DNA from 2 places in the Micromonospora sp. BQ32 genome. Region 1 is predicted to be linked to the other one. Evidence: predicted binding sites of a transcription regulator. Region 1 holds the regulator's gene; the other holds the start of a gene.
The links. The regulator HspR, encoded in region 1, represses chaperone genes until heat shock. The targets are predictions, from matches to a motif close to TTGAGTNNNNNNNACTCAA.
Positions count from the first base shown of each region.

Region 2: lon (endopeptidase La) is a predicted target of HspR. The motif match lies at 3,060-3,078, and genes of this name have one in related genera.

Region 1 is NZ_JCADBI010000002.1:38,662-43,479, forward strand. Features, by position in the region: gene dnaK (molecular chaperone DnaK) at 1-96, shown strand, start outside; gene grpE (nucleotide exchange factor GrpE) at 145-903, shown strand; gene dnaJ (molecular chaperone DnaJ) at 989-2,170, shown strand; gene AC5L30_RS03725 (heat shock protein transcriptional repressor HspR) at 2,201-2,641, shown strand; gene AC5L30_RS03730 (hypothetical protein) at 2,780-2,974, shown strand; gene AC5L30_RS03735 (hypothetical protein) at 3,059-3,490, opposite strand; partial or broken gene AC5L30_RS03740 (GNAT family N-acetyltransferase) at 3,609-3,848, shown strand; gene AC5L30_RS03745 (cation:proton antiporter) at 3,837-4,818, opposite strand, start outside.
Region 2 is NZ_JCADBI010000018.1:75,259-80,076, reverse strand. Features, by position in the region: gene AC5L30_RS27585 (DoxX family protein) at 170-574, opposite strand; gene lon (endopeptidase La) at 706-3,036, opposite strand; gene AC5L30_RS27575 (manganese catalase) at 3,178-4,047, opposite strand; gene AC5L30_RS27570 (sensor histidine kinase) at 4,131-4,818, opposite strand, start outside.

The sequences.
Region 1 (4,818 bases):
GGTGCGACCGGCGCGACCGGCGCCACCGGCGCGCAGGCCGGCGGCGCCGACGACGTGGTCGACGCGGAAATCGTGGACGAGGACGGCAAGAAGTGACCGTCGGCCTCCGACACGTGTCCACCGCGAAGGGGATGAGGTAGCCGCATGACGCAGAAGCCACGAGCCGCCGACCCGGGCGACACCGGGTCGACGCCGGGTGGCTCCGCGCCCACGGAGCCGACCACCGGCGACGGGGAGCGGGTCGTCATCCGCAACAACCGCAAGCTCGTCGACACCTCCGAGCCGGAGGGGACCGCGACCGACGCGGAGACCGGCGCACCGGCCGAGGGTCTGGTCGAGGACGCCGAGGTCGTGGTCGACGAGATCGAGGTCGAGGTCAACTCCACCGACGGTCCGGAGCCGTCCGGTCCGCCGGTGGTGGACGCCCCGGCGCAGCCGGTGGACGGCGGCGGCACGGGCACCTCGCTCGGCGCCGAGCTGGAGGCGCTCCGGGCTGAGCTCGACGAGCGGACCAGGGACCTGCAACGGGTGTCGGCGGAGTACGCCAACTACCGCAAGCGGGTCGACCGTGACCGCAGTCTCGTGCAGGAGCAGGCGACCGGCTCGGTGCTGGCCGCGCTGCTGCCGATCCTGGACGACCTGGACCGGGCCCGGGAACATGGCGACCTGGTCGGGCCGTTCGGCACGGTGGCGGAACAGCTCACCACCGCGCTGGGCAAGTTCGGCCTGAACGCCTTCGGCGAGCAGGGCGACCCGTTCGACCCGACCCGGCACGAGGCGGTCGCGCACCAGACCTCGGCCGACGTCAGCGAGCCGACCTGCGTACAGGTCATGCGACGCGGCTACCAGCTCGGTGAGCGGCTGCTGCGCCCCGCGCTGGTCGCGGTCGCGGATCCGGAATAGTGCCAGACAGTGACCCGGCCGTCCCGCCCACCGCGCAGCGGTGGGCGGGACGGCCCGGCCACCAGGGTCGGAAGGAGGTGGACCGGTGAGTTCGAAGGACTGGATCGAGAAGGACTTCTACGCCGTGCTCGGCGTGGACAAGGCCGCCTCCGCGGATGACATCAAGAAGGCGTACCGCAAGGTGGCCCGGGAGTCGCACCCGGACCACAACCCGGGCGACCCGAAGGCCGAGGAGCGGTTCAAGGCCGCGTCCGAGGCGTACAACGTGCTGTCGGACAGCGGGCGCCGTCGCGAGTACGACGAGATGCGTTCGCTCTTCGGCTCGGGCGCGTTCCGGCGTGGCGCCCGGGGTGGGGGCCAGCCGGGCGGCATGCCGTTCGACGTCTCCGACATGTTCGGCGGCGCCGGGGGCGGCGATCGCCGCTTCGGAGGCGCCGGCTTCCAGGACCTGTTCAGCTCGATCTTCAGCGGGGGGCAGGCCGGTGGGCAGGCCGCGCCACGCGGTCCGGCCCGTGGTCGGGACGTGGAGACCGAGGTGGCGCTGGACTTCGGCGACGCGGTGCGTGGGGTGACGCTGCCCCTGACGCTGCGCGCGCCGGGAGTCTGTGACACCTGCCATGGCAACGGGGCCAAGCCCGGCACCCAGCCGCGGACCTGCCCGGTCTGTCATGGCGCCGGCGTGACCACCCGCAACCAGGGGTCGTTCAGCTTCTCCGAGCCGTGCCGCAACTGCCAGGGTGTCGGCACCGTGGTCGAGGAGAAGTGCCCGGAGTGCCACGGCAGTGGCGGTGTCACGAAGACCCGCACCATGAACGTGCGCTTCCCGGCCGGGGTGGCCGACGGTCAACGCATCCGGTTGGCCGGGCGCGGCGAGCCGGGCGAGCGCGGTGGCCCGGCCGGTGACCTCTTCGTGCAGGTCAAGGTTCGGCCGGACGAGCTGTTTGGGCGTACCGGAGACGACCTGACGCTGACTGTGCCGGTCACCTTCGCGGAGGCCGTGCTCGGCACGGACCTGCGGGTGCCCACGCTCGACGGCGCGGTGACCCTGCGGGTTCCGCCGGGGACGCCGAGCGGGCGGGTGCTGCGGGCCCGCGGCAAGGGTGTGGTCCGCCGCGACGGGCAGGCCGGTGACCTGCTGGTCACGTTGGACGTGGTGGTGCCGGCCCGCTTGTCGGACGAGGCGCGCACGGCGCTGGAGTCGTTCGCCGAGCAGACCCCGCCGGCGGCACGGGAACATCTCGACGCACGGGTGCGTCGAGTCAGTTAGTCCGGTGGAATGGACGCGGAGGTGAGCGGGATGTCGGGCGAGTTCCTCGGTTCGGGCGACCCTGCCTACGAGGCCAAGGTGCTGATGATCTCGGTGGCGGCGCGGATGGCGGGGATGCACCCGCAGACCCTGCGCCAGTACGACCGGCTGGGGCTGGTGCAGCCCGGGCGGGCCGCTGGCGGCGGGCGTCGCTACAGCGTCCGGGACGTGGTGCTGCTGCGCGAGGTGCAGCGGCTCAGCCAGGACGACGGGATCAACCTGGCCGGCGTCAAGCGGATCATCGGGCTGGAGCGGCTGCTGGAGCAGGCGCAGCAGCGGGTGGCCCGGTTGGAGGCCGAGCTGGACGCCGCGTACCGCCGGGTGGCCGAGCTGGAGTCGCTGGCCCGCTTCCCGGGCCGGGATCTGGTGCCGACCAACCGCACCTCCACCGCCCTGGTGGTGTGGCGTCCCCGCCGTGCACCTGATCGCTGACCTGCCACTCACCCGGATCTGTCTTCTCGGCCCGGACCGCGCTGGATTTCCCGGCGGGGTCCGGGCCGCTTCGGTTAGCCTGTCGATAAGGGTCCAATCGGCTTAATCCGGACCTACCGGCATGGCGAGGGGGAAGCGATGGCGGAGCCGGCGAAGAAGGTGGCCCAGCAGACGGAGGACCGGTTGGAGAACCTGGCCGAGACCGTCCGCGAGAAGTTCGACAAGGTGACCAAGGGGACCTACCGGGACCGGATCATCGCCGGCCGGTTCGCTGAGGACGGCAACCACGCCGGCGAGCGGGGCCGCGGCGAGGCGGAACGCAAGCAGGACTGACCGGTGACCGACGTGCGGGCCGGGACTCACGGGGGGTCCCGACCCGTTCGCCGTCATCGGGGGTCTCGCGGCCCGTTCGCTGTCTCAGCCGAGGCGGCGGTTTTCGCGGACCAGGCCGCCCTCGCACCAGTCCCGGTAGACGAAGAGATCCGGTCGAGCCAAAAGCACCCGGCCGTTGTGCGCCCAGACCTTCATCAGCTCGTCGCCGTCACGCTCGGCCTGTTCGACGAGCTTGCGGAAGCGGCGCTTCGGGTGGGCGCGGAAGTTCGTCCGGATGCCGTCGGCCGCGTAGATGTAGAGGCAGTGCAGCGCGAAACGCCGGGCCGGGCAGGTCGGATCCATGGCTAACTCGAAAAGCGTCAACACCAGTCGGTCGCCGGAGACCAGCAGGTCCCAGTCGGGTGGCATCGAGGCCAACGGCACCGAATCGGGCTTGTACGCCCAAGCTCGCAACTCCGCCGGAGTCGGATCGACGGGGTTGGCGAAGCCGTGGAACGTCGACTCTTGCACGCTCACCGGCCAACCTTCCGCTCTCGCCCGCGTCTGGCAACGCTGCCTGCGGACCCTGGCTGCTGGGGCGAAACGGTAACCCGCCGCCGGGTGCTGCGGTAGTCCCCATGGGGAGCAATTCCGCAACCGTTGGCATGGGCGGGTCCGTCGGGCTTCGATCGAGGATCTCGCTGTACACCCCGACTGGCGCTCCCAGCGTGTCGGCTCAAGGCTCCTGGGGGCGGCCAGGGCGTGGGCGCACGAACAGGGCGCCGACTACGTCTTCCTGGAGTCCGGTCTGGCCCGAACCGAGGCGCACCGCTTCTACCTCCGCGAGCGCGCGACCCATGCAGCCGCAGCGTTCAGGTGGAGCTCAGTGAAGTGAGTCGACGACCGGGGTCGGCTCCCGCCGCTGGGCCGCCGCGCGGGTGCGCAGCCACCGCTTGAACCACGGGAAGTCGGGCAGCCGGGCCAGAATCGGCCCGGTCACCACGGTGATCAGGACGTACGTCGCGGCCAGAGCCGCCAACCGCGGCTCGACGCTTCCGGCGGCCACCGCGAGCCCGGCGATGACGATGGAGAACTCACCTCGCGGTACGAGTGCCAGGCCGGCCCGCCACCGACCGGGTTCGGCGATGCCGACCCGGCGGGCGGCGAGGTAACCGGTGAGCGTCTTCGTCGCCATGGTGACCACGGCCAACGCGAGCGCCGGCAGCAGCACCGGCGGAATGTCCCGTGGGTCGGTGACCAGGCCGAAGAAGACGAAGAACACTGCCGCGAACAGGTCGCGCAGCGGCGAGAGCAGTTCGGTCGCGTGGTGTGCCACCGGGCCGGAGAGCGCGATGCCGACCAGGAACGCGCCGACCGCCGCCGACACCTGGAGCTTCGCCGCGAGACCGGCGATCAGCAGGGTCAGACCGAGTACGCCGAGGAGCAGCGCCTCCGGGTCCTTCGCCGACAGGGCAGAGGAGATGAGGTGGCCGTACCGGATGGCGACCACCAGGACGAGCAGCACCGTGCCCACCGCGACGGCGAGCGCGATGCCGCCACCGAGCAGGCCGGTGCCGGCCAGGACGGCGGTGACCAGCGGCAGGTAGAGCGCCATCGCCAGGTCCTCGATCACCAGGACCGAGAGGATCACCGGGGTCTCCCGGTTACCGAGTCGTCCCAGGTCGGCGAGGACCTTGGCGATCACGCCCGAGGAGGAGACCCAGGTGATGCCGCCGAGTACCAGGGCGGCGACCCAGTCCCAACCGAGCAGTAGGGCGAAAGCCGCGCCGGGCAGCGCGTTGAACACGCCGTCGATCAGCCCTGCGGGGGCCGCCGACCGGAGGTTGCCGACCAGTTCGTTGGCT
Region 2 (4,818 bases), on a different contig from region 1:
TCACGATCGGTTCCATACCTCTCCCCCGTTGGGTGCCGCGTCGAGCAGCGGGCAGACTCTACAGTGCATTGTCGTCGCTGACGACGCGCGTGGGCGGGCCCGATCCCCGCCCGGAAGCGGGTGGAGGCACCCGTCGGCGACCGCCGGATACGACGGTCGCCGACGCGGATCAGAGGGCGTACGGGCCGAAGCGCCCCCAGGCCACCACGGCGGCGAGGACGAGCAGCACCGCGCAGGCGATCGCGCCCTGGATCTCGGTGCGACGCCCCTCCTGGGTGGTCTGCTGCTTGCGGTCGCGCAGGTGCACCAGGATGCCGCCGATCATGACGATGACCAGTCCGACGGCGGCGAGCGGGGTGAGCCCGGTGGCGATGCCGGTGGCGGCGGGCAGCACGAGCCCGGCGGCGGCCAGCAGCTCGACCGCGCCGAGCGCCTTGACCTGTGACGGCGGGACCGGGTCCACCCACCGCATCACGTCGCGCAACTTCTCCTTGGGCTGGCCCAGCTTGGCCAGTCCGACGCCGGCGAAGACGGCGGCGAGCAGGATCTGAATGATCCAGAGCACCACGTTCACGGGAGTTCCTCCAGGGGGCCCGCCTCGCGGCGGAGAGGTGGTTGACGGTGCAGACGAGACAGTAGACCTCCCGCGCGTACCGAAAGGGCCCCCGCCGTCGGAAGACGGCGGGGGCCCGGATGGTCGGAGCGTCAGACCGCGAAGAGCGCCGGACCGTCCAGCGTCTTCACGTCGGCCGGGCGCAGCGCCAGGGCGAGCACGTCGGCCACGTCGGCCAGGGTGTGCACGGTCAGCGCCTCGCGCACCTCGGTCGGCAGGTCGTCCAGGTCGGGCTCGTTGCGCGCCGGGATGATCACCTCGGTGAGGCCGGCCCGGTGCGCGGCGAGCAGCTTCTGCTTCACCCCACCGATCGGCAGCACCCGACCGGAGAGCGTCACCTCACCGGTCATCCCGAACTCGGGGCGGACCGGGCGACCGGTGACCAGCGACGCCAGGGCCGTGACCATGGTGATGCCGGCGCTCGGACCGTCCTTGGGCACCGCGCCCGCCGGGAAGTGGACGTGGATCCGGCGTCCCGCGAGGGCGTTCGGGTCGATGCCGAGCCGCCGCCCGTTGGAGCGCAGGTAGGAGAGCGCGATCTGCGCCGACTCCTTCATCACGTCACCGAGCTGGCCGGTCAGGGTCAGCCCCGGCTCGCCCTCCATGCTGGTCGCCTCGATGAAGAGCACGTCCCCACCGGCGCCCGTGACGGCCAGGCCGGTGGCCACGCCGGGTACGGCGGTGCGCTCGGCCGATTCCGGGGTGAACTTCGGCCGACCCAGGTAGCCGGCGAGGTTGTCGGTGCCGACGCGTACCGGCGTCGGGTCCGTCGCCAGCGTCACCGTCACCTTGCGCAGGATCTTGGCCAGGGCACGCTCGAGCTGCCGGACACCGGCCTCCCGGGTGTACTCCCCCGCGATCAACGCGAGAGCCTCGTCGGCGACGCCGACCTCGTCGGCGGTCAGCCCGGCCCGCTCCCGCTGCCGGGGCAGCAGGTGGTCGCGGGCGATGGCGACCTTCTCGTCCTCGGTGTACCCGTCCAGGGTGACTAGCTCCATCCGGTCCAGCAGGGGGCCGGGGATGGACTCCACCACGTTGGCGGTGGCCAGGAAGAGCACGTCGGACAGGTCGAGGTCGACCTCCAGGTAGTGATCCCGGAAGGTGTGGTTCTGGGCCGGGTCGAGCACCTCCAGCAGGGCGGCGGCCGGGTCACCGGCGTAGCCGGCGGCCAGCTTGTCCACCTCGTCGAGGAGCACGACCGGGTTCATCGAACCGGCCTCGCGCAACGCGCGGACGATTCGGCCGGGCAGCGCCCCCACGTAGGTGCGCCGGTGCCCGCGGATCTCCGCCTCGTCGCGGACGCCGCCGAGCGAGACCCGGACGAAGTTACGCCCGAGCGCCCGCGCCACGGACTCGCCGAGGCTGGTCTTACCCACCCCGGGCGGACCGGCGAGGGCGAGGACCGCGCCGGAGCCACGACCGCCGACCACACCGAGGTTGCGCTCGGCGCGCCGGTTGCGCACCGCCAGGTACTCCAGGATGCGGTCCTTCACGTCGGCCAGGCCGGCGTGGTCGGCGTCGAGCACCGCCCGGGCCGCGGCCAGGTCGGTGTTGTCCTCGGTACGCGTGCCCCACGGCATCTCGAGCACGGTGTCCAGCCAGGTACGGATCCAGCCCGCCTCCGGGGAGGCGTCACTGGCCCGCTCCAGCTTGCCGACCTCGCGCATGGCCGCCTCGCGTACCTTCTCCGGCAGCTCGGCGGACTCCACCCGGGACCGGTAGTCGGCGGAGCCGTCCGGCTCGTCCTCGCCCAGTTCCTTGCGGATCGCGGCCAGCTGCTGGCGCAGCAGGAACTCGCGCTGGGACTTCTCCAGCCCCTCGCGGACATCGCTGTTGATCTGCTCGGTGACCTCCTGCTCGGCCAGGTAGTCCTTCACCCAGCCGACCAGCAGCTCCAGCCGGGCGGTGACGTCCGGCGCGGCCAGCAGTTCGTTCTTCTGCTCCAGCGTCAGCCAGGGCGCGTAACCGGCCGAGTCGGCCAGTTCGGAAAGGTCGGTCATCCGCTCCACCGCGTCGATGACCTGCCAGGCGCCCCGCTGCTGGAGCACGGAGGTCACCAGGGCGCGGTACTCGCGGGCGAGTTCCCGGGCCCGACCGGCGTAGGCGGGTTCGTCGAGTTCGGTCGCCTCGACCCAGAGGGCGGCGCCGGGACCGGGCACGCCGGAGCCGATCCGGGCCCGGGACAGGCCACGGATGACGGCGGCGGGCTCACCCTCGGGCAGCCGGCCGACCTTCTCGATGGTGGCGACCACGCCGACCGGCCCGTACTCGCCGTCGATGCGCGGCACGGCCAGCAGCTTGCGGTCGCCGGTCGCGCGCGCCGCGTCGATCGCGGCCTGGGTGGTGGGGTCGAGGGTCACCGGGATGACCATGCCGGGCAGCAGCACGGCGTCGGTCAGGGGAAGTACCGGAAGAGTTGCCATCGAACACCTGCTATCGCGTTGAGTTGAGCGTGTCTCACTCAAGTAACAAAGCGTTCCCCTTGTTCCGCCCTGTGACCCAGACCACTCTTCCACCCGGTCCGGTGGGTCGCCCGGGACCGGCGGGCGACCCGACGAGACACCTCAGGCGAGCTTGCCCTTCACCGTGTTCACCACCGAGCCGGCCACCCCCGGGTTGGTGCCGTACAGGCGAGGGTCACCCGGGGGCAGCACCGGCTCCGGCGCGTTCGCCCGCGGGTTGTCGTCGTACCGGAACTCGCCCTTGCCGTCCGGCGATGGCCCGGACGCCCAGCGCCCCTGGGCGGCGTCGGTGCCCGAGGAGAAGCCCAGGTAGGTGTAGCTGTACTCCTCGGTGAGCTCGCCCGAGTCCGGGAACGCCTCCGGCACCGGCATCTCCTCCAACCCGTCCTCCTTGAGCTGCTCGATCGCCGCCAGCCACATGTTCTGGTGCATCGTGTCGCGGGCCAACAGGAAGCGCAGCATCTGCTTGACGCCCGGGTCGTCGGTCATGTGGAACAACCGGGCGACCTGGAGCCGACCCTGCGCCTCGGCGGTGACGTTGAGCTGGAAATCGGCCAACAGGTTGCCGCTGGCGGTGATGAACGCGCCGTTCCAGGGCACCCCGTTGGAGTCGGTGGGCAGGGCGCCACCCCCGCCGTGGATGAAGTGCGCCGGGTTCTCGCCGGCGTAGGTCGCCGCGCCTCCGGGGTCCTCCGCGATCCCCTCGGTCAGCGACAGCGGCGCGTTGTCCAACAGCCGGGTGATCATCGTGACGATCATCTCGACGTGGCCCATCTCCTCGGTGCCGACATCGAGCAACAGATCCTTGTACTTGCCGGGCAGCCGGCAGTTCCAACCCTGGAAGAGATACTGGTTGGCGACGGTCATCTCGCCCCACTTGCCGCCCAGCACCTCCTGCAACCGGCGGGCGAACGCCGCGTCCGGGCCGTCCGGTTTGGCCTCGAACTGCAGATCCTTGACGTGGCTGAACATCCAACCTCCTCGGTACCAGAAACAGGTAGCGAGGCCGTTCCCGCCCCACTGACCCGAGCGGGCCAACCGGTGTCCCGCCCGGGTCAGCGCAGCGGGCGAGCCATCGGCAGCAGCACCTCCAGCGCCACTCCACGGGGTCGCAGCCGGTGCGCCCGCAACGCTCCCCCGTCCGTCGCGACGAGCTGCCGCGCGATCCACAGGCCCAGACCGGACATCCCGACCGCTGGCGCCGGACGCCGCAACGCGACCAGCAGCGCATCGTCGACCCGACCCTCGTCGGTGACCAGAATGCTCAGGCCAGGGCCGCGCAGGGTGGCGTAGAGCCCGACCTGCCCGTCCGGCGGCCCGTGCCGCAACGCGTTCTGCACCAGGTTGACCAGCACCTGTCGAGTTCGTCCGGCCGGCACCGGGCAGGAGGCCGCCCGCCGGGTGGCCCGCGCCCGCCGACGGCCGACCGGCACCAGCGCGGCGGCCTCCCGCAGGATGCCCGCCAGCGCGACGGCCGGCTCCGGCTGCGGGCTCAGCGTCAGCACGCCCGTGCTGGCGGTCGCGTCGCGCAGCAGGCTCTGCAGGTGGGCGGCCTGGTCGCGGGCCAGCTCGATGATCGCCCGCCGGTCGTCACTGGTCAGCTCGCGACGCTCGTCGGCCAGCGCGCGGGTCAGCGAGGTCAGGGTGCTGATCGGCGTCCGGAACTCGTGGCACAACACCCGCAGCAGCAACTCCGACTCGGCCTCCGGCGATCGCCTCTCACCGGGTGTCGGCTCGATGTGG